Regions from separate parts of the Xenorhabdus doucetiae genome, predicted to be linked through region 4. Evidence: predicted binding sites of a transcription regulator. Region 4 holds the regulator's gene; each other region holds the start of a gene.

What was found. The regulator CRP, encoded in region 4, controls carbon source genes, mostly activating them, when cyclic AMP is high. The targets are predictions, from matches to a motif close to ATGTGANNNNNNTCACAT.
Region 1: cdd (cytidine deaminase) is a predicted target of CRP. The motif match lies at 3,503-3,520, and genes of this name have one in related genera.
Region 2: XDD1_RS12495 (NupC/NupG family nucleoside CNT transporter) is a predicted target of CRP. The motif match lies at 1,765-1,782, and genes of this name have one in related genera.
Region 3: gntK (gluconokinase) is a predicted target of CRP. The motif match lies at 2,130-2,147, and genes of this name have one in related genera.

What each region holds. Positions count from the first base shown of each region.
Region 1 is NZ_FO704550.1:1,443,248-1,449,358, reverse strand. Features, by position in the region: gene metG (methionine--tRNA ligase) at 94-2,121, shown strand; gene XDD1_RS06715 (CidA/LrgA family protein) at 2,270-2,689, shown strand; gene XDD1_RS06710 (CidB/LrgB family autolysis modulator) at 2,683-3,378, shown strand; gene cdd (cytidine deaminase) at 3,628-4,512, shown strand; gene XDD1_RS06700 (NAD-dependent malic enzyme) at 4,752-6,111, shown strand, end outside.
Region 2 is NZ_FO704550.1:2,881,795-2,887,905, forward strand. Features, by position in the region: gene XDD1_RS12490 (SDR family NAD(P)-dependent oxidoreductase) at 1-411, opposite strand, end outside; gene XDD1_RS12495 (NupC/NupG family nucleoside CNT transporter) at 507-1,697, opposite strand; gene ligA (NAD-dependent DNA ligase LigA) at 1,867-3,885, opposite strand; gene zipA (cell division protein ZipA) at 3,947-4,861, opposite strand; gene cysZ (sulfate transporter CysZ) at 5,082-5,858, shown strand.
Region 3 is NZ_FO704550.1:575,195-578,597, reverse strand. Features, by position in the region: gene gntU (gluconate transporter) at 71-1,408, opposite strand; gene gntK (gluconokinase) at 1,405-1,962, opposite strand; gene gntR (gluconate operon transcriptional repressor GntR) at 2,219-3,214, opposite strand.
Region 4 is NZ_FO704550.1:3,882,774-3,888,884, forward strand. Features, by position in the region: gene XDD1_RS16955 (LysE family translocator) at 1-456, opposite strand, end outside; gene XDD1_RS16960 (YheU family protein) at 590-808, shown strand; gene XDD1_RS16965 (phosphoribulokinase) at 874-1,743, shown strand; gene crp (cAMP-activated global transcriptional regulator CRP) at 2,224-2,856, shown strand; gene XDD1_RS16975 (aspartate aminotransferase family protein) at 2,920-4,143, opposite strand; gene XDD1_RS16980 (aminodeoxychorismate synthase component II) at 4,365-4,940, opposite strand; gene ppiA (peptidylprolyl isomerase A) at 5,227-5,793, opposite strand.

The DNA of each region.
Region 1 (6,111 bases), 1.8 Mb from region 4:
AAGTGGTGAAGATTTCGCGTTACCCTAGCGACAACGCGCCTTATCAGGTAACATCAAAAACCCTTTTCATTTTACGGAAGTCAGATCCTAACTATGTCTCACGTCGCGAATAAATTACTGGTGACCTGTGCGTTACCTTATGCTAACGGTCCAATTCATCTCGGTCATATCCTGGAACACATTCAGGCTGATATTTGGGTTCGTTATCATCGAATGCGCGGCAAAGAGGTTCACTTTGTCTGTGCCGATGATGCCCACGGTACACCCATTATGCTGAAAGCCCAACAGATTGGGGTTTCGCCAGAAGAGATGATTGCCAAGGTGAACCTAGAGCATCAGCAGGATTTTGCTGGTTTTGCCATTAGCTATGATAATTATCACTCTACGCATAGCGAAGAAAACAGAGCCCTTGCCTCTAAAATTTATCTGGAACTGAAAAAGAACGGTTACATTAAAAACCGGACGATTTCCCAATTGTATGATCCCGAGAAAGGCATGTTCCTGCCGGACCGTTTCGTTAAAGGTGCCTGTCCGAAATGTAAGGCGGAAGATCAGTATGGCGATAACTGTGAAGTCTGCGGAACCACTTATTCCCCAACGGAATTGATCAACCCGCGTTCCGTTGTCTCCGGCGCAACACCAGAAATGCGTGATACCGAGCATTTCTTTTTCGATCTGCCGGCGTTCAGCGAGATGCTGCAAAAATGGACGCGCTCCGGCACTTTGCAAGAACAAGTGGCCAATAAAATGCAAGAGTGGTTCGAAGCCGGGCTGCAACAATGGGATATTACCCGTGATTCACCTTATTTTGGCTTTGAGATCCCCGATCAGCCGGGTAAATTTTTCTATGTCTGGCTGGATGCCCCAATTGGTTATATGGGCTCGTTCCAAAATCTGTGTGATAAACGCGGTGACCTGAATTTCGATGAGTTCTGGGCGAAAGATTCAAAAGCCGATCTCTACCATTTCATCGGCAAAGATATCGTTTATTTCCACAGCCTGTTCTGGCCGGCCATGTTGGAAGGGTGTCACTACCGTAAACCCACTAACCTGTTTGTCCACGGCTATATCACGGTTAACGGCACCAAGATGTCCAAGTCCCGTGGCACCTTCATCAAAGCGGAGACTTACCTGAAACACTTTGATGCAGACTGCCTGCGCTATTACTATGCGGCGAAACTCTCTTCCCGCATTGATGATATCGATCTCAATCTGGAAGATTTTGTCCAGCGTGTGAACAGCGATGTCGTTAACAAAGTGGTCAACCTGGCTTCGCGCAATGCCGGCTTTATCAATAAACGTTTTGGCGGCAAACTGGCCGACCAACTGGCTGATCCCGCGCTGTATCAGAAATTTGTCGATGCGGCACAGGTGATTGCAGAAGACTTTACCCACCGTGAATTCGGCAAGGCCATCCGTGAAATTATGGCTCTGGCCGATCTTGCCAACCGCTATGTTGATGAACAAGCACCATGGGTTGTGGCGAAACAAGAGGGTCGTGACGCGGATCTGCAAGCGATCTGCTCAATGGGCATTAACCTGTTCCGTGTGCTGATGACGTACCTGAAACCGGTTCTGCCGGGCTTGACCACTCGTGCAGAAGCCTTCCTGAATACTGAACTGACTTGGGATGGCATCCAGCAACCCTTGCTGAACCATGACGTTTCACCCTTCAAGGCACTGTTCAATCGTATCGAAATGGCGAAAGTGGAAGCGATGATTGCGGATTCAAAAGAGAGCATCGAACCACAGAAAACCGTGACAGGTCCATTGGCAGATGATCCGATTCAGGACACCATCACCTTTGATGATTTTGCTAAGGTTGACCTGCGGATTGCCCTGATTAAACAGGCTGATTTTGTCGAAGGTTCAGATAAGTTATTGAAACTAACCCTTGATCTCGGTGGTGAAACTCGCCAAGTCTTCTCTGGTATTCGTGCCGCTTATCCTGATCCCAAGGCGTTGGAAAATCGTCTGACCGTGATGGTTGCCAACCTTGCTCCACGCAAGATGCGCTTCGGTATTTCAGAAGGGATGGTGATGGCAGCAGGCCCAGGTGGAAAAGAGATTTTCCTGTTAAGCCCAGACAGCGGCGCCCAACCCGGTATGCAGGTTAAATGATAATGGCACATCTTTAACAAAGATTATTAATTATCAAATAGATAATAAAGCGGGCTCCCCAAAAGGCCCGCTTTTTTATGTGATGTATGGCACATTTACAACGTTAGTCGTATGATAAGACCCTCGCTATATTGAGGAATAATTGATGATGTCTTTCCAAAATGTGCTGATGATAGGTTGGCAATACCTGCGCGCATTTGCGTTGCTCTATTTGTGCCTGATCGCGGGGAATATCATTTCAGCACGACTTCCTTTCTCTCTCCCCGGCAGCATTATTGGCTTACTGCTTCTGTTTTGTTTACTCGCATTCCAAATTATTCCCTCACACTGGGTAAAACCAGGCTGTAGTCTGTTGATGAAAAACATGACACTGCTCTTTTTGCCCATTGGAGTGGGGATCATGGATTATTATCCACAACTTAGCCAACAGATGCTGCCGATCCTCCTTTCTTGTGTCGTTAGTACCGTCATTGTTATGGTCGTCGTTGCTTACTGCTCCCACTATGTTCATCGTGAACGCATCATTATTGGTACTAAGCCTAAGCCGGAAGAGAAAGAAAAATGTTAAGTCATATTTGGTGGTCATTGCCGTTAACTCTGATTGTATTTTATTGTGCCAAAAAGCTGTCCGTCTGGCTCAAACTGCCGGTATTTAATCCCTTATTGATATCCATGGCCGTTATCATTCCCTTGCTGCTGATGACGCATACACCTTATGCACACTATTTTGCCGGCAGCCGGATACTGAACGATTTGTTGCAACCTGCCGTTGTCGCCTTGGCTTTCCCGCTGTATGAACAGCTACATCAAATCCGCGCCCAGTGGAAATCCATTATTAGCGTCTGTTTTATTGGCAGCATGGTCGCCATGATCACGGGGACTGCCATCGCATTATGGGCAGGTGCTACGCCTGAAATTGCCGCCTCTGTCCTGCCTAAATCAGTAACGACCCCCATTGCGATGGCGGTGGCCACTTCCATTGGCGGAATTCCTGCCATTAGCGCAGCTTGTGTCATTGCAGTCGGTATTTTGGGCGCTATTTTTGGTCACAATCTATTTAATTTTCTAAAAATAAAAACACAGGCTTCACGGGGGTTGGCAATGGGTACTGCCTCCCATGCCGTGGGAACGGCTCGCTGTGCGGAAATGGACCATATTGAAGGGGCATACAGTTCGCTGGCCTTAATGACCTGCGGCATTATTACCTCACTGATTGCACCGTTTCTATTCCCGATATTACTGCATCTGTTTGGTTAATTATTCCACAAATGACTCTGCTATTAGAGGTGAAGTGATTCATGGCTGTTGCAACCAATCATAGTGATTGGAATGGTTATGAAATCGTAACGTAAAAGTGAACAAATCCACTGAGATATTAAAAATTTGATATAAATCACTAAAATAATATCTTTATTACACCAATTTCACTAATTTTATGGTTGTTATCACATTGCAAACCTGAAAAGACGTCCTAGAATGATCTTCAATTAATATGGAGATCATTCTATGCAAGCTCGTTTTCACGCTATTTGGCCGGAAATTGCGCCCAGATTGCAAAAAGCGCTACTGCCTTATCTTGGCAGTGACGATTTTCCAGCTATGCTGACAGCAGAGCAAGTGGAAGCCATCAAACAGATCAGCGGATTTGATGAACAGGCACTGGCACTGGCTTTATTGCCGCTTGCCGCAGCCTGCTCCCTGGCGCCTATTTCTCATTTTTATGTTGGCGCAATTGCACGGGGAGAAAGCGGTAATCTCTATTTCGGTGCCAATATGGAATTTGCCGGCGTTCCCTTACAGCAAACCGTTCATGCAGAGCAATCCGCCATCACGCATGCTTGGCTGCGTGGGGAGAGAAAGCTGGTTTCCATCACGATCAACTATTCACCCTGCGGTCATTGCCGGCAATTTATGAATGAATTGAACAGTGGAACACAATTGGCAGTTTACCTGCCCAACCGTCCACAGTTAACGTTGGCCGACTACCTGCCGGAAGCCTTTGGCCCGTGTGATTTGGCCGATACGCCATTATTGCTGGATACGGTTAATCACGGCTATTCATTGGCGACCCGCGACGAATTGGTTCAGGCAGCACTGGAGGCAGCGAACCGTAGCCATGCACCTTATAGCCAATCCCATGCCGGCATTGCCCTGCTGGATGAACAAGGGAAAATTTATACCGGCCGTTATGCGGAAAATGCTGCATTTAATCCGAGTTTGCCACCCTTACAGGCAGCGCTGATAGTGATGAATATGGCAGGTGGAAATTGTCAATCCATAAAACGAGCGGTATTGGTGGAAAACGGAAATAGCCATTTATCACAATGGAGTGCGACGGAATCCACATTAACTGCTCTTGGCTGTACAAAAGTAGAACGGTACACATTTTAAGCATATACGCCCTAAAAGCAAAAATTGAATAACTTAACAAAATAGCAACCTTACCCCCGATTAGTATCCAAGGGGGCAAAATAAAATATTTAGTAACATTTTATTAGCTAATTCTGTATGTTATCTCTCATTTTTGCTCATGATAATGATAACTAAGTAACATTTACTGTACTTATTTTTCTTATCTTCTTAGGATCTATAACCGATTTTGTCATTAATAAGTTCGAAGAGTAAGCATCATGGAACTGGAACACGAAAGCAAACGTCCTCTCTATATTCCCTACGCTGGCCCTATCCTGTTGGAATTTCCTCTGTTGAATAAAGGCAGTGCCTTTACAGAAGAAGAACGCAGTCATTTCAACTTGCACGGCTTACTGCCACAAACCGTTGAAACCATAGAAGAACAGGCCGAACGCGCCTACCGCCAATATCGCGATTTCAAAAATGACACCGATAAACACATTTATTTAAGGAATATTCAGGATACCAACGAAACGCTGTTTTACCGGCTCCTTGACGCCCACCTCAGCGAAATGATGCCGATTATCTACACGCCAACCGTTGGGGCAGCCTGCGAACACTTTTCTGACATTTACCGCCGTGCCCGTGGCTTGTTTATCTCCTACCCAAACCGGGATTACATTGATGACATGCTGCAAAATGCTACCAAGCAGAATGTCAAAGTTATCGTGGTTACTGATGGTGAGCGCATTCTTGGTTTGGGTGATCAGGGCATCGGCGGCATGGGGATTCCTATCGGTAAACTGTCATTGTATACCTCCTGTGGCGGGATCAGCCCGGCTTATACCCTGCCCGTGGTGCTGGATGTCGGGACTAATAACCCACAACGCCTCAATGACCCTCTCTACATGGGCTGGCGTCATCCACGCATTACCGGCAAAGAGTACGATGAATTTGTGGATGAATTTATTCAGGCCGTGAAACGTCGCTGGCCTAACGTACTGCTGCAATTTGAAGATTTTGCCCAGAACAATGCCATGCCGCTGTTGACCCGTTATCGCGATGAGCTTTGTTGTTTCAATGATGATATCCAAGGCACCGCCGCCGTTGCCTTGGGTAGCCTGATTGCCGCCAGCCATGCCGCAGGTCACCAATTGAAAGATCAAACGGTGGCATTTCTGGGTGCCGGCTCCGCGGGCTGTGGTATTGCAGAACAGATCATTGCCCAGATGAAATCGGAAGGATTGAGTGATGAACAGGCGCGTGCCCGTGTGTTTATGGTTGACCGCTTCGGTCTCCTGACTGACAAGCTGCCAAACTTACTGGATTTCCAAAGTGCCTTGGTACAAAAAAGCACGGCCTTGCAATCATGGGATGTCACCAACGATTCTCTCTCATTAATGGATGTGGTTCGCAATGCCAAGCCGACTGTCCTGATTGGTGTTTCCGGACAGTCAGGTCTGTTCTCTGAAGAAATTATCCGTGAAATGCACAAACATTGTGAACGCCCAATCGTAATGCCGCTGTCCAACCCAACATCGCGGGTGGAAGCCCGCCCGGAAGACATCATCAACTGGACAAACGGCCAAGCGCTGGTCGCAACAGGCAGCCCGTTTGCCCCTGTGAAATATGATGGTC
Region 2 (6,111 bases), 1.0 Mb from region 4:
CCCGCCTCCGCTTTGAATGATCGCCGGAATACCATATTTCAAGCCGAAAAAGGTGCCGCTGAGATCGGTATTAATCACATCATTCCAATCATCAATGGAATAGTCACAAATATTGATACCATGCGGCCCGGTAATGCCTGCATTATTGACCAACAGATGTAATCCACCACATTGCTTGACGGTATTGTCAATCAATGCCTTGACTGAAAGGTGATCCCTGACATCGGCTTCCATCGGGATCACACACTGCTCCGTGGGATCGATTCGCCTTGCTGTTTGTTTGGCACGGGAAAATTGACGTCCCGTAATAATGACCGTCGCTCCCCGATGGAATAATTCTTCCGCAATACCTTCGCCAACGCCGGTTGTCGCTCCCGTGACAATCGCAATTTTCCCGTCAAAATAGCCCATTATGAATCTCCTTTTAGCCTGATAAATATAAAAAAAGTGGCATCTGCCAAGATGCCACTTTCGATTGTTGTTATCAAATCCAACGATGAAATCGATTAGAAGCTCAAAATCAATCCGGTAATGGCTGCGGACAGGAAGCTTACCAGCGTTGAACCAAACAGCAGTTTCAGACCAAAACGTGCAACCGTATTACCCTGTTTTTCATCCAACCCTTTAATGGCACCGGCAACAATCCCGATGGATGAGAAGTTAGCGAAAGAAACCAAAAATACTGACAGGATTCCTTTCGAATGTTCACTCAGTTGACCCGCAATTTCTTGCAGGCTCTGCATCGCCACAAATTCATTGGAAACCATCTTGGTCGCCATGATACTGCCGACTTTCAGTGCTTCATCACTTGGAATGCCAATGATCCAGGCAAACGGATAGAACACATATCCCATGCACTCTTGGAACGTGATCCCAAATACCAGATGGAAAATGGCATTAATTCCCGCGATCAGGGCAATAAAACCGATCAACATCGCAGAAACAATCAACGCTACCTTGAAACCTGCCAGGATATATTCACCCAGCATTTCAAAGAAACTTTGCCCCTCATGGAGGTTGCTCATCTGGATGTCTTCTTCACTCTCAACAGAGTAAGGATTGATGAGCGACAAGATGATAAAGGTACTGAACATATTGAGGATCAGTGCCGCGACCACATATTTTGCATCCAGCATGGTCATGTAAGCACCGACAATCGACATAGATACCGTGGACATTGCGGTTGCTGCCATCGTATACATCCGGCGCTCAGACATTTTTCCCAGCACATTCTTGTAAGCAATAAAGTTTTCTGATTGCCCCAGAACCAACGAACTCACCGCATTAAATGATTCCAGTTTACCCATGCCGTTGATTTTAGACAGGACTGTACCTATCGCACGAATGATAATCGGCAGCACTTTGATGTGTTGCAAAATACCAATCAGGGCAGAAATAAAGATGATAGGACACAAAACATTCAGGAAGAAAAAGGCCAGATTCGCTTCCATCATGCCACCGAACACAAAGCTGGTGCCTTTTGCTGCATAAGACAACAGTTGGACAAATAAAGCGTCAAATCCTTTAACTATCCCTAAACCTACGTTAGAGTTCAGGAAGAACCAAGCCAGTAAGAGTTCGATGATAAGCAACTGAACAATATAACGAATTCTAATACCCTTCCGGTTATTACTGGCTAAAACCGCCAGGCCGCCAATCACGACCAAGGCGAGGAAAAAATGAAAAATATGAGACATAAAGACGCGCTCCAAACACAATTCTGTGCAAATTTATCATGTATTTTATGTAACACATGATAGTAAAGTTTGATCATTATCACATTAATTTACTATTTGAGCGGTTATAAATTCCCGTTTAGCCAACTCGATCACACTTTAATAATCGCCTCTTTAAGTGGAGCGCGTATTATTCACCCAATAAACGGAGCATTTCCTCTTCATCAATAACAGGTATCCCCAATTCATTGGCTTTAGCTAACTTGGAACCCGCTGCTTCGCCGGCAATGACCAGATCGGTTTTTTTGGACACACTTCCTGTCACTTTTGCACCCAAGGCTGCCAGCTTATCTTTGGCTTCGTCGCGGGATAAGCGGCTCAATGAACCTGTCAATACCACCGTCTTGCCAGTAAATGGACTGTCAACCTCCTTCAGGCTCAGGCTTTCAGTGACTTCCCAATGGATACCTATATTATTAATCAGATCATCAATTACCGCCTGATTATGCGGTTCATTAAAGAAATTCACGACATGACGGGCAACAACACCGCCCACATCCTGCACCGCAATCAGTGCATCAATGTCCGCTGCACGCAATTTTTCCAATGTGCCAAAATGAGCAACCAAATTGACAGCCGTCGCTTCGCCGACTTCACGAATACCCAAAGCATAAATAAAACGCGCAAACGTGGTTTTCTTCGCTTTCTCCAAAGCATTAATGACATTTTGCGCAGATTTTGGCCCCATCCGCTCAAGGCCCGTTAATGTTCCGGCCGTCAACCGGAACAGATCGGCGGGTGTTTTGACATATTCTTTATCGACAAGTTGTTCAATGATTTTTTCGCCCATGCCATCAACATCCATCGCACGGCGGGACACGAAATGTTTCAGTGCTTCCTTGCGCTGCGCTGCGCAAAACAAGCCGCCGGTACAACGCGCGACCGCTTCGCCTTCAACGCGCTCGATATCTGAGTCACAAACCGGACAATGTGCCGGGAAAGTCACTGCCTGAGTGTCTACCGGCCTGCTTTCATACACCACGCCGACAACTTGTGGGATCACATCTCCGGCACGGCGAACAATCACTGTATCACCAATGCGCAGCCCCAGACGTTCAATTTCATCGGCATTGTGCAACGTGGCATTACTGACCGTCACACCGGCTACCAAGACAGGCTCCAAACGGGCAACCGGCGTAATGGCACCGGTACGCCCTACCTGAAACTCAACATCACGGACGATCGTTATCTGTTCCTGGGCGGGAAACTTGAAAGCCGTTGCCCAACGCGGCGCACGGGCAACAAAACCCAATCTTTCTTGTAATTCGAGGGAATCGACTTTAACCACAACCCCATCAATATCAAAACCCAGTGTCGGCCGTTGTTGTTCAATGTTATGGTAGAAATCCATCACCTGTTGCGTTCCCTGACATAATTTCACTTTGTCACTGACAGGCAATCCCCAGCGCTTAAACTGCATCAGGCGTTCATAATGACTTGCAGGTAACGTTCCATCTTCCAGCACACCGACACCATAGCAGTAGAAAGTCAGCGGGCGTTTGGCCGTAATGCGAGGATCGAGCTGACGCAATGATCCCGCCGCCGCATTGCGGGGATTAGCGAAGACTTTATTGCCTGTGCGCCGCGCTTCTTCGTTGAATTTTTCAAACCCGGCTTGCTTCATAAAAACTTCGCCACGAATTTCAACGCGGGCGGGAATATTGTCCCCTTTCAACCGCAGGGGAATGTTACGAATGGTGCGAACATTGGCGGTAATATTCTCCCCTGTGGTTCCATCGCCACGTGTTGCGGCTTGTACCAATTCGCCATTTTCATACAGTAAACTGACCGCTAAACCATCCAGTTTTAGTTCGCAACAAAACACCAGATCCTGACCATTTTTCAGACGATCACGGACGCGCTTATCAAATGCCAGATAACTCTCTTCATCAAAGACGTTATCCAGAGATAACATCGGGATCTCATGGCGTACCTGCTCAAACGCCGTTAAGGGTGCAGCTCCCACACGTTGGGTAGGCGAGTCTGCGGTAATCAGTTCTGGATGCTGCTCTTCCAGCGCTTTTAATTCTCGCATCAAACGATCATATTCTGCATCAGGGATCTCTGGCGCATCCATAACATGATACAAGTGTTCGTGATGACGTAATGTAGTTCTTAATTCGTTGATTTTTAGAATGATATTTTCCATGATTTCTTACCAGAGATGAAAAACCCCCGACTGGCGGGGGTTCAATACTAAAAAGAGGGGATTATACACCGACATTGAGCGTATTGCGGATACGCGCCTTATAGAGTTCGATCATCTGTGGTGTCAGCATCTTGCGCTCACCATCCAGAACCACGCCTCCCACATCGGCGGCGATACGCTGTGCCGCCTGCAACATCAGTTTAAAATTCTGATTGGAATCGCCATATGAAGGCACAAGCATAAACATGGAAACACCAGGGGTAGTAAAATCCGCCATTCGCTCTGGATCAAACGAACCCGGTTTTACCATATTAGCTAAACTGAACAATACCGCCCCGCTACCCGATGGGTTCAGGTGACGATGAAAAATATTCATCTCACCAAACCGGAAGCCTGCCTGCAAAATACTCTGGAGCAAGACTTCGCCGTTCAGTTCTTGCCCGTGATGAGCGGCAACATGCAATACCAACACGGTTTCTTTTTTGGCCTGTTCAGATTCAGACAATGCTTCACTTTCCGCTGCCTTTGACTGCCCTTCCACAACCTCAGAACCTGACTCAGCTTCCCCGGCTGTTTTCAATTCAGCGGGGTCAACCGAGTCGAACAACCCAAGTTGCGGTTCTTCCTGTTGATCATCGGCATCTTTCACTGTGACGTCGGATACATCAGATTGATGCCTTGCAAGTAAAGGATCTGAGCCATCATCAGGCACACGACGCTCGATAACAGGCTCTGCACGATGTTCAGTATGCGGTTTAACCGACTCCTGCACATTCGATTTAGGCGTATTATCAAACAGTTCATCGCCACCATTATCCTCTGGCTCTTCCTGACGCCCCTGTTTATGACGTTTAACTGGGCGATCACGAAAGAGTGATGAACGCTCTTTACGGCTGGTCCACAACCCATGTAATAGCAAAGCTATTATGGCTATCGCACCAACAACGATTAATATCAGACGCAAATCCTGCATCATTGCTATCTCTGTTGTTTAAATTAATTGCCACCACGGCGGAATATTCTTTAGATAAGAGTATTTGTCAAATAAGACAAGTGCAAGTCTCTACCTGCTTTTCTTATCATAAAGCGATATTCCCTCTGTTTTTTCGGATGTTTTTTACCCACAAAACCACTGGTCAGTAGAAAATCCTGCCTATATCATACCGTCTCAATCATCTGGGAGAGAATAAGAAAATATGACGAATTCGACAAAGTCGCCAAAACATTCAAGCGGATTTCACTATATTGCACAAGGCTGGCAACTGATAACCCGCCCCGGCATTAAGAGATTCGTTCTATTACCTTTATTGGCCAATATCTTATTGCTAGGTGGTTCATTCTGGTGGCTATATCATAAACTGGATGGCTGGATACAATGGACCCTCGATAAAATACCCGACTGGATGCAGTGGTTAAGCTATTTAATTTGGCCATTTGCAGTTATTTCCATCTTATTGGTTTTTACCTATTTTTTCAGCACACTCGCGAATTTTATCGCTTCACCCTTTAATGGATTGCTGGCAGAAAAACTGGAGGCCGACCTGACAGGCATTCCGGCACCCGATACTGGTATGGTCGATTTGCTCAAAGACACGCCCCGTATTCTAAAACGTGAAATAGTGAAAATTCTTTACTATATTCCGCGGGCACTCATCCTGTTGTTACTTTATTTCATTCCCGGAATAGGCCAAACCATCGCGCCTATCCTTTGGTTTATTTTCAGTGCCTGGATGCTGGCAATCCAATATTGTGATTATCCCTTTGATAACCATAAAGTCAGTTTTACCGCCATGCGCAATACCTTGCGCCAAAACAAAATAGATAACCTGCAATTCGGCGCAGCAGTGAGCATTTTAACCATGATCCCTGTCGTGAATCTGTTCATTATGCCCGTTGCGGTTTGTGGAGCAACGGCGATGTGGGTTGATCGTTACCGTGCTCAACACGCTCTCAATCGCAGGTCATCAAGCTGATTTAATCTTCGGCTTACCCTCTTTTTCCTGCCACAACAACAAAGCCCCTGACATTTTTATCCTCTGTCAGGGGCTTTGCTTAAAAAGTTATGCCAATCTTAAATCATCCAAACACGATAAAATGACCATCAAATATTCTTTTATATAATAAGAATAGACTGAAACCTTATTTCCATAAATAAGATGTTAGCGTATGGTTGAGTTAATGTTTACGGCATTCATTTACGGTATGAGTATTTACGGTATCTTAGGG
Region 3 (3,403 bases), 890 kb from region 4:
ATAGAAAAATTGATGAAAAAAACGCCTTAATCAAGCATTAAGGCGTTGTTAGAAATATCTTAAAAAGGCTTCACAACATGGCGAAATAGATCATGCCAACAATCGCGCCGGTTGTGCCAAGGATGGTTTCCATGATCGTCCAGGTTTTCAGGGTCTGTGCTTCTGTTGCACCGGTAAACTTACCAAACAGCCAGAAACCAGAATCATTCACATGGCTAAGTACCAAAGAACCGCCGGCAATACACACTGACAACGCGGCCATTTGCGCACCGGAATAGCCCAGTTCGCTAATCACCGGCAGAACCAACCCGACCGTGGTCAAACACGCAACCGTGGCCGAACCCTGAATCACCCGCACCGCCCCCGACAGAATAAAACAGGCCAGCGCAATGGGCAGACCAGCCCCGACCAACGCATTCCCCAATGCCGGCCCAACCCCTGAATCCACCAGCACTTGTTTAAAGACGCCACCTGCTCCCGTGACCAGCAAAATAATCCCCGCCGGTTGAATCGCTTCGGAACAGATATCCATGACTTTTTCTTTGCTCATGCCACGACGGATCGCCAAACCGTAAATCGCCACCAGACACGCAATTAAAATCGCAGTAAAAGGATGGCCGATAAATTCCAGCCACTGGTATAGCGTGGATTGTTGATCAACAAAACGCGCACCAATGGTTTTCAGACCCACCAACACCAATGGGAACAGGACTAACGCCAAGCTCAAACCCAAAGAGGGCATCTGACTTTTGCCAATACTGGGGGTACCCAGATCCTTGGGCAAATCCAGCGTCACATATTTACTGATAAGATTGCCGTACATCGGGCCAGCCAATAACATGCCAGGCACAGCCGCACTCAAGCCAATCAGGATCATCCAGCCAAAGTCAGCCCCCATCTGGGAAGCCAGCATCATCGGGGTCGGTCCCGGAACCAAAAATGCAGCCGCGGCTGCCACACCGGCAAACAGTGGGATCGCCAGTTTCACCACATTACCACGGGTGCGGCGCGCAACCGCAAATACCACGCCAATCAACAACACCACAGCCACGTCAAAAAACAGTGGCAGTGCACAGATAAGACCGGCAATCCCTAATGCGTAGTTCGCCCGCTTTTCCCCAAAGCAACCCAACAGTTTCACGGCAATCTGGTCTAACGCCCCGGTTTCATGCAGGATCTTGCCAAACATCGCCCCAAGAGCCACAACAACGGCAAGAAAGCCCAACGTCCCTGCCATACCGTTTTGTATGGTTTGCGTGATTTTCTCCAATGGCATTCCCGAAAAAACCCCCGCGCCCACGGAAACCAGCATCAGGGCAATAAAAGCGTGCATTCGGGCTTTCATCACCAGAAACAATAACAGGAGAACCGAGCCGACGGCGGTCAGAACCAGCGTTACAGTACTCATGAATGCTCCTCACTAATACGATCAATGGATTGAATATGTTCAATAACGTTAATTGCATTTTTGATGACGTCATCAAGAGCAGGTTGGATATCAATGTGATGGACATCGGTTTCGTCACTGGCCGGTTCTTCCAGTGTCTCAAATTGCGAGATCAGCATTTGCGGTTTGAAGAAGTGCCCTTTGCGCGCTTTCAGGCGGCTTTCAATTAAGTCAAAATCGCCTTTCATATAGAGAAATGACAGGTGGTTATTGCCCTCACGCAACCTATCCCGATAACTTTTTTTCAAAGCAGAGCACACGAGCAGAGAGGTGTGATTGGTACGCTGCATGGCAAAAATGGCGTCATTGAGTGCCTTCAGCCACGGCTGACGGTCATCATCATTTAAGGCGTGGCCCTGTGCCATTTTGTTAATGTTGGCACGGGGATGCAGGAAATCCCCATCCAGAAACGCCGCCCCCAATTCACGGGCAACACCATTGGCAACCGCGGATTTACCGCTGCCGGATACCCCCATCAATACAAAAACATGGTTTGGTTGTTGGATATCACTCATATCAAACTCCTTTATACGGATCTTTCTGCTTAGATATCCATTTGACTTATCTGCAAAATTTTTGCCATGAAATAGCACCTACAAAATGTTACCGGTAACTTATTATCGGTAACATTAACAGCAGTACAGGATGGTGAGCAATCAATCAGGATCGCCAGAAAAGGAAAATGTGAGGTTTATCGCAATTGAAGATGGGAAATCATCATGTTGAGCTACAAAAATTAAACACTTTTATCTGCTAAACATTTTTCATTTGTTAAACACTCTCGCCCAATGAAAGAGTAAATCCAACATCGACCAGCGTTTGCTCCAGTTTTTCTCCTTTCAAACGGGCAAGCAGGGATTCCGCAGCCTTGCGGCCGATGAGATCACGAGGCGTCAGCACACTGGCAAGTTTGGGCGTCATGACCTGACCGATATCATGGCCATGAAAGCCGGCTACAGCGATTTCTTCCGGTACTTTGATCCCTTGTCGCTGGCACTCAAAAATCGCCCCGATGGCAATATCGTCATTCGTACAAAACAGGCCATCAACTTCGGGATATTTCTGGCAGGACTCTTGCAAAAGCTGCGCTCCCAATGAATAGGAGGAACTAACGGGCGTCATCATTTTTCTCGCTTGCAGTCCGGCACTGTGCATTGCCATTTCAAACCCTTGCAAACGGATCAACGTCCGTTCATCCTGCCGTGCACCAAGATAAATGATATTCTTGCAGCCACGTTCGATCATCGCCAGAGTCATCTGACGCGCCGCGTCAAAATTATCGATCCCGACAGCAATATCCAGGCAAGGCGACACACTGTCCATCAATTCAACAACGGGAATGCCGACGGTTTGCAATACTTTCAACGTCTTAGGTGTGTGCGTGCGCTCTGCCAAAATCAGTCCATCAATATTGTAAGAAAGCAGGGAGAGCAAACGCTCTTCTTCTTTCTGGGCTGAATAACCATAGTGGGCAAGCATGGTCTGATAGCCGTTGCGATCCGTCACATGCTCGATGCCACGAATCACTTCGGCAAACACCTGATTGGTCAATGAAGGGAGCAAAACACCGATTGTGCGACTGGTGGAATTGGAAAGAATATCCGGTACGCGATTGGGAATGTAACTCAGTTGATCCACCGCTTCCGCTATTCGTTTTCCCAATGCCTCAGAAACCTGATCGGGATGACGTAAAAAACGGCTGACCGTCATTTTGGTGACCCCAACGAGGTCTGCAACATCTTGTAAAGCTGGGCGTTTTTTCTTCATTTTTAATGTAATACGATCAGTTATTGATAGGCACAAATGAATAACCTGCGGTTTTAACACATTTATACCTCATTACAACACGCTTTTGAGTGAAAAATGCCAATATACTCGCATCTTATTGATCAGCAAGGTCTGAAATTGTGATGAGTCACACGCGCCTGTCACTAACTCTGTGCCTTTGCTGCGCTC
Region 4 (6,111 bases):
CATCACGATACTGATAACAAAAATGGAGTGGTTATAGAGCGCTCCGGCCAGACTGTAACTACTGACTGCCCCCAATCCCATTAACCAGGTTTTCGGATTCAAAAACTGCAATAGCCAACCTTGATGAATTTTGATTGGAGCACCTGCCGAGGTTGTCGTGTCCAGCCGCTGATAATGCGAAGTGGCCGTTTTCCAGGCCAGCCATAATAAATACAGGCATCCGAGCACTTTCAACCCCGTATAAATGGCAGGATAAATCAGCAGTAACGCGGCAACACCAAACGCAGACAGCAGCAAAATGGTCTGCATTCCCAACACAATACCCAGACAAAGCGGGATGGAGCGGCGGAGACCAAAATTCGCGCCCGATGAGGTCAGCAACAAATTGTTTGGACCCGGTGTGACAGCGGAAATAAACATAAATATACTGAGTGAAAATATCAGGCTTACAGTCATGGGTAGATTCCCCTCCCACCCCAAGTTAACATTTCTTTGCGAGAAAATAGCAGTATGTTATTTCACACACAAGATAACTAATCATGAAATCAATTCACTATAAAGTATCAGCGCATTATCAGGAGCAATCACGATGATCATCCCGTGGCAGCAATTGGAAACCCATACACTCCTCAACTTGATTGAAAGTTTTGTCCTGCGGGAAGGGACGGATTACGGCGAACAGGAAAAAACGCTCGAACAAAAAGTGCAGGATGTCAAACATCAGCTTGAACGCGGTGAGGTTCTGTTGGTATGGTCTGAATTACATGAAACCGTTAATATCTTGCCCAAAGCGACGTTCCGCCCATGAGGTTCCGCTTGCTTTATTCATTCTGATTGACTGATCCGCCAATTTTATTGATAAGGAGTCTGTTCATGTCTGCCAAACATCCCGTCATCGCAATCACTGGCTCCAGTGGCGCAGGAACCACCACAACCAGTGTCGCCTTTCGCAAGATTTTCCAGCAATTTGACGTCACCGCCGCACTGATAGAAGGGGATAGTTTCCATCGTTATACTCGTCCTGAAATGGATGCCGAGATTCGGAAAGCAAGAGAACAGGGCAGACATATCAGCTACTTTGGGCCAGCCGCCAATGATTTCAGCATGCTGGAGAAAACCTTTTTTGACTATGGGGAAACGGGCAATGGTCGCTGCCGAAAATATCTCCATACCTATGATGAAGCCGTCCCCTATAACCAATTGCCGGGGACTTTCACACCGTGGGAACCCTTGCCGTCAAACACAGATGTGCTGTTTTATGAAGGTTTGCACGGGGGGGTTGTCACGCCACAACACAATGTCGCCAGCCATGTTGACCTGTTGATTGGCGTTGTGCCTATCGTCAACCTGGAGTGGATACAAAAACTCATCCGTGATACCAGCGAGCGCGGGCATTCCAGAGAAGCGGTCATGGATTCCGTTGTCCGCTCAATGGATGATTATATCCGCTATATCACTCCCCAATTTTCACGTACCCACATTAATTTCCAGCGTGTTCCTACCGTTGATACCTCTAACCCTTTCTCTGCCAAGGCTATTCCCTCACTGGACGAAAGCTTTATCGTGATCCGCTTCCGCGGTCTCACTCAAATTGATTTCCCTTATTTGCTGGCCATGCTTCAGGGTTCATTTATTTCCAGCATAGATACTATTGTCGTTCCCGGAGGAAAAATGGGGCTGGCAATGGAATTAATTATGGCGCCGCTGGTTAAGCAATTACTGGAAGGCAAAAAAATCTCATAATTTTCCTATTTATATCCTATGAACTTCAAGTTGCCGCTCGCAAGACGAAAGTCGTTTATTAATGACGAGTCTATTTTTAATAAAGCAGGTAACAAAAAATAACGTTACCTGTTTCATTTAAATAAATAGACCGTTTTTTAACAATAAATTAGGTGATAGAAATAAATGTAAAATCAACAAGACCGTCTTTTTTGCCAAACTTCTGGTAATCTGACAACCCGTTTAATAGGCTGAAGCGATACAGGAGGAGACAGAAACGTTTTCCTGTGTTACAAACAAGGCTACAAACGTGGACTGGCAAGGTATATGGATTAAGATCAATATGCCAGCATTCTCGTATCCTGATAATCCATATAAAGTTCCCGTTTGTCAGTTTTTCAGCAAGTTATATGTTAAGCTATTGACTTTATAAAGCCAGCCTGAAGAGAAACCCAGTTTCTCACATCATAAGGGCAGAAATAACAACAGAGGATAAAGCGAATGGTTCTCGGCAAGCCACAAACAGACCCTACTCTTGAATGGTTTTTGTCACACTGCCATATTCACAAATATCCATCCAAGAGCACGCTTATTCATCAAGGCGAGAAAGCAGAAACGCTTTACTACATTGTTAAAGGTTCAGTTGCTGTTCTAATAAAAGATGAAGAAGGTAAGGAAATGATTCTCTCTTATTTAAATCAGGGAGATTTTATCGGTGAACTTGGATTGTTTGAAGAGGGGCAAGAACGTACTGCATGGGTGCGGGCAAAAAGTGCCTGTGAAGTGGCTGAAATTTCCTATAAGAAATTTCGCCAGTTAATTCAGGTCAATCCTGACATTCTGATGCGTTTATCTGCTCAGATGGCGAGTCGCCTACAAACCACTTCCGAAAAAGTAGGTAACTTAGCCTTTCTGGACGTGACCGGCCGTATCGCCCAGACGTTGCTCAATTTAGCCAAACAGCCGGATGCAATGACGCACCCTGATGGTATGCAAATCAAAATCACACGTCAGGAAATTGGGCAGATTGTGGGTTGTTCCCGTGAAACGGTTGGCCGTATTTTGAAAATGCTCGAAGATCAAAACCTGATTTCCGCACATGGTAAAACCATCGTGGTTTATGGGACACGCTAATTCCCGATAAACCTGAAATCCAGCCAGTGCAACCTGTTACTTCGCACTGGCTTTTTTATGGCTTCACCTGTTTTGGGTTAACCATCGGGATATCGCCATCTCCAGCCGTATCATGCCCTCGACGATGTCATCCTCAGGAATGATCAATGAAGGGGTAAAGCGCAAAATGCTGTCTCCCGCACTCAATAACACCAATCCCAGCTCCGCCGCTTGCTGCAAGATTTCTCTGGCCTTACCCTGATATTCTGCTTGCAATACCGCCCCAATCAGCAAACCCTTGCCACGAAATTCGTGGAAAATGCCATATTTTTGGTTCATCATTTCCAGGGCATGGATGATCATATCGTGACGTTTTTCCACGCCTGCCAGCACTTCTGGCGTGTTGATAATATCCAGCGCAACGCAGCCGATAGCACAAGCCAACGGATTTCCGCCATACGTCGTGCCATGCGCGCCGGTTTCCATAGCTGCCGCGATGGTATCGGTCGTTAACATCGCACTGATCGGGAAACCGCCGCCCAGCGCCTTTGCGGTCGTCAAGATATCCGGCTGTACGCCATAATGCTGGTAAGCATACAACTTGCCTGTACGCCCCATCCCACTTTGCACTTCATCAAAAACCAACAGAGCCTGATGCTTATCGCACAATTCACGCACGCCATGCAGAAACGCCATTGTTGCAGGTGTGACGCCCCCTTCCCCTTGAATCGGCTCTAAGACAACGGCACAAGTGTGATCATCAATCACCGCTCTGACCGCATCCAAATCATTAAAAGACACATGGATAATATCCGCCGGTTTGGGGCCAAATCCTTCAGTATATTTTGGCTGTCCTCCGACCGAAACAGTGAAAAAGGTGCGTCCATGAAACGCCTGATGAAAAGCAATAATTTTGGTTTTATTGGGATGATGGCGAGTAATCGCATAACGACGAGCCAATTTAAAGGCGGCTTCATTGGCTTCCGCGCCTGAATTAGCGAAAAAGACCTTCTGCGCAAAGGTTGCATCAATCAATTTTTGTGCCAAGGTTAAGGCTGGTTCATTGGTAAAAATATTGCTGAGATGCCACAATTTTTCACCTTGCTGTTTCAGGGCATTCACCAAAGCCGGATGACAGTGCCCCAAAGCCAATACCGCGATACCGCCGGCAAAATCAATATATTCTTTACCCTGTTGATCCCATACTCGACTCCCTTGCCCTCTGACAGGAATAAAACTCGCCGGCGCATAAATAGGCAACATCACCTGATCATAGGTACTTCGGTTTGTTGCTTTGCTTTCTCCCATTTCCCTCACCTTATTTTTATCTGCTTGTCGTACTTCAAGATACATTTATTATCCCCCGCGCTGCGGGGGATAATAAGCGGCTTTTGTCTTGCGAGCGGCAACTTGAAAATTATCGGGTATATTTGCCATTTCAAAGTGAAATAATAGTCATAAAATATGAATAAAAAATCACGCAAAGGCAAATAAAAAATAACGAATGAGGAAATGTGATGGTATCTGGATTAATATTTGAGGAAATTATTCAATAATTCATGCCCCTGCTCACTCAGAATACTTTCCGGATGAAATTGCACCCCTTCCAGTGGCAGAGTACGGTGACGTATTCCCATAATTTCATCGACATCACCATTGCGCTGACTCCATGCTGTCACTTCAAATGAAGCCGGCAGCGTTTCTGCGGCAATCACCAGAGAGTGGTAACGTGTGACAGTTAATGGATGAACCAATCCTTTAAATACCCCTTGCTGGCTATGGTGAATTAAACTGGTTTTTCCATGCATCACTTCACGCGCTTTAACAATGCTGGCACCAAAAGCCTGACCTATCGCCTGATGCCCCAGGCACACACCGAGGATGGGCAATTTCCCGGCAAAATGTGAAATGGCTTCCAGCGAGATCCCGGCTTCATTTGGCGTGCAAGGGCCGGGAGAAATAACTAAATGCGTCGGTGCCAACGCTTCAATATCTTCAAGCTGTAGCTCATCATTGCGCTTAACTAAAACCTCTGTCCCTAACTCGCAAAAATATTGATATAAATTGAATGTAAAAGAATCGTAGTTATCTATTATGAGTAACATAGGAGTATATCCTACTGATTATTATAGTTTTATAAGTTCCTGCCCCACAGGGGTATTATGCATTCTGTATGACAGTAAAAACAGGCAAAGCAGTACCAACAGCAACGGGGGGACTCATCATACCACAGACGCATTTTTAAAATAGGGGTACGGGAATCACATCGCCATGATGCCCTGCTGTGGCAACGTAGAAATGGCAGAAAGAGGGATGATTCAGAGGGAGCTAACGGTACTCAAACAACCATGAATGATTATCCGAATACCGTATGATGCCGGGTTCGGGCTGTTAAGGCTCAACCTTGGCAGACAAGATCACAATGGGTTTCACCGGCACATTTTGATAAGGACCCACATTTTCTGTTTTGACTTGAGAAATTTTATCAACCACGTCCATACCTTTTACGACCTTGCCAAAGACGGCATAACCAAAGTCACGCTGCCCGTGGTCAAGGAAAGCATTATCGGTCACGTTAATAAAAAATTGGCTGGTTGCGCTGTCCTTATCTGCGGTACGCGCCATCGCAATCGTGCCACGAAGATTACGCAAACCGTTATCGGCTTCATTTTTAATAGGGTCCTTGGTAGCCTTCTGCTTCATCTCTTTTGTGAAGCCACCGCCCTGAATCATAAAACCGGGGATCACACGATGAAAGATAGTGTTGTTATAAAATCCCTCATTGACATACTCAACGAAATTCTTGGTAGAAATGGGTGCCTTATTACTCTCTAACTCAAGTTCGATTTCTCCGGCTGATGTGACCAGCTTCACGTGAGTTTCAGCGGCCAATGCCGGGACAGCTATCGCACTGATAGCACAAGCAGTCATAAGCGACACAAAAATACGTTTAAACATTGATGGTTCCTTTATTTTTGAGGTCAACAATAAAACTCATAACAACAAAACTCATTAAGTGTAATTCCCAATAGAATGAAGTTCCAAAGATTTACCTACATTTACGAGTATTTTAGTTGAGTGGGGAGAAAATCTATTCATACGACTTTATATTCGCATAGTTAGGCAAAGGTTATTTCGAGAATAACCTGCATATTGGTATGCTTTCGAACGATTACATTCCATTTTATTTCACCCCATTTTCTCCCATGTTAAAGAATATACATAGTGGTTGGGGAGGAATAAAGTTCACCTGTCCACAAGCGGTTGCTCTCGGTA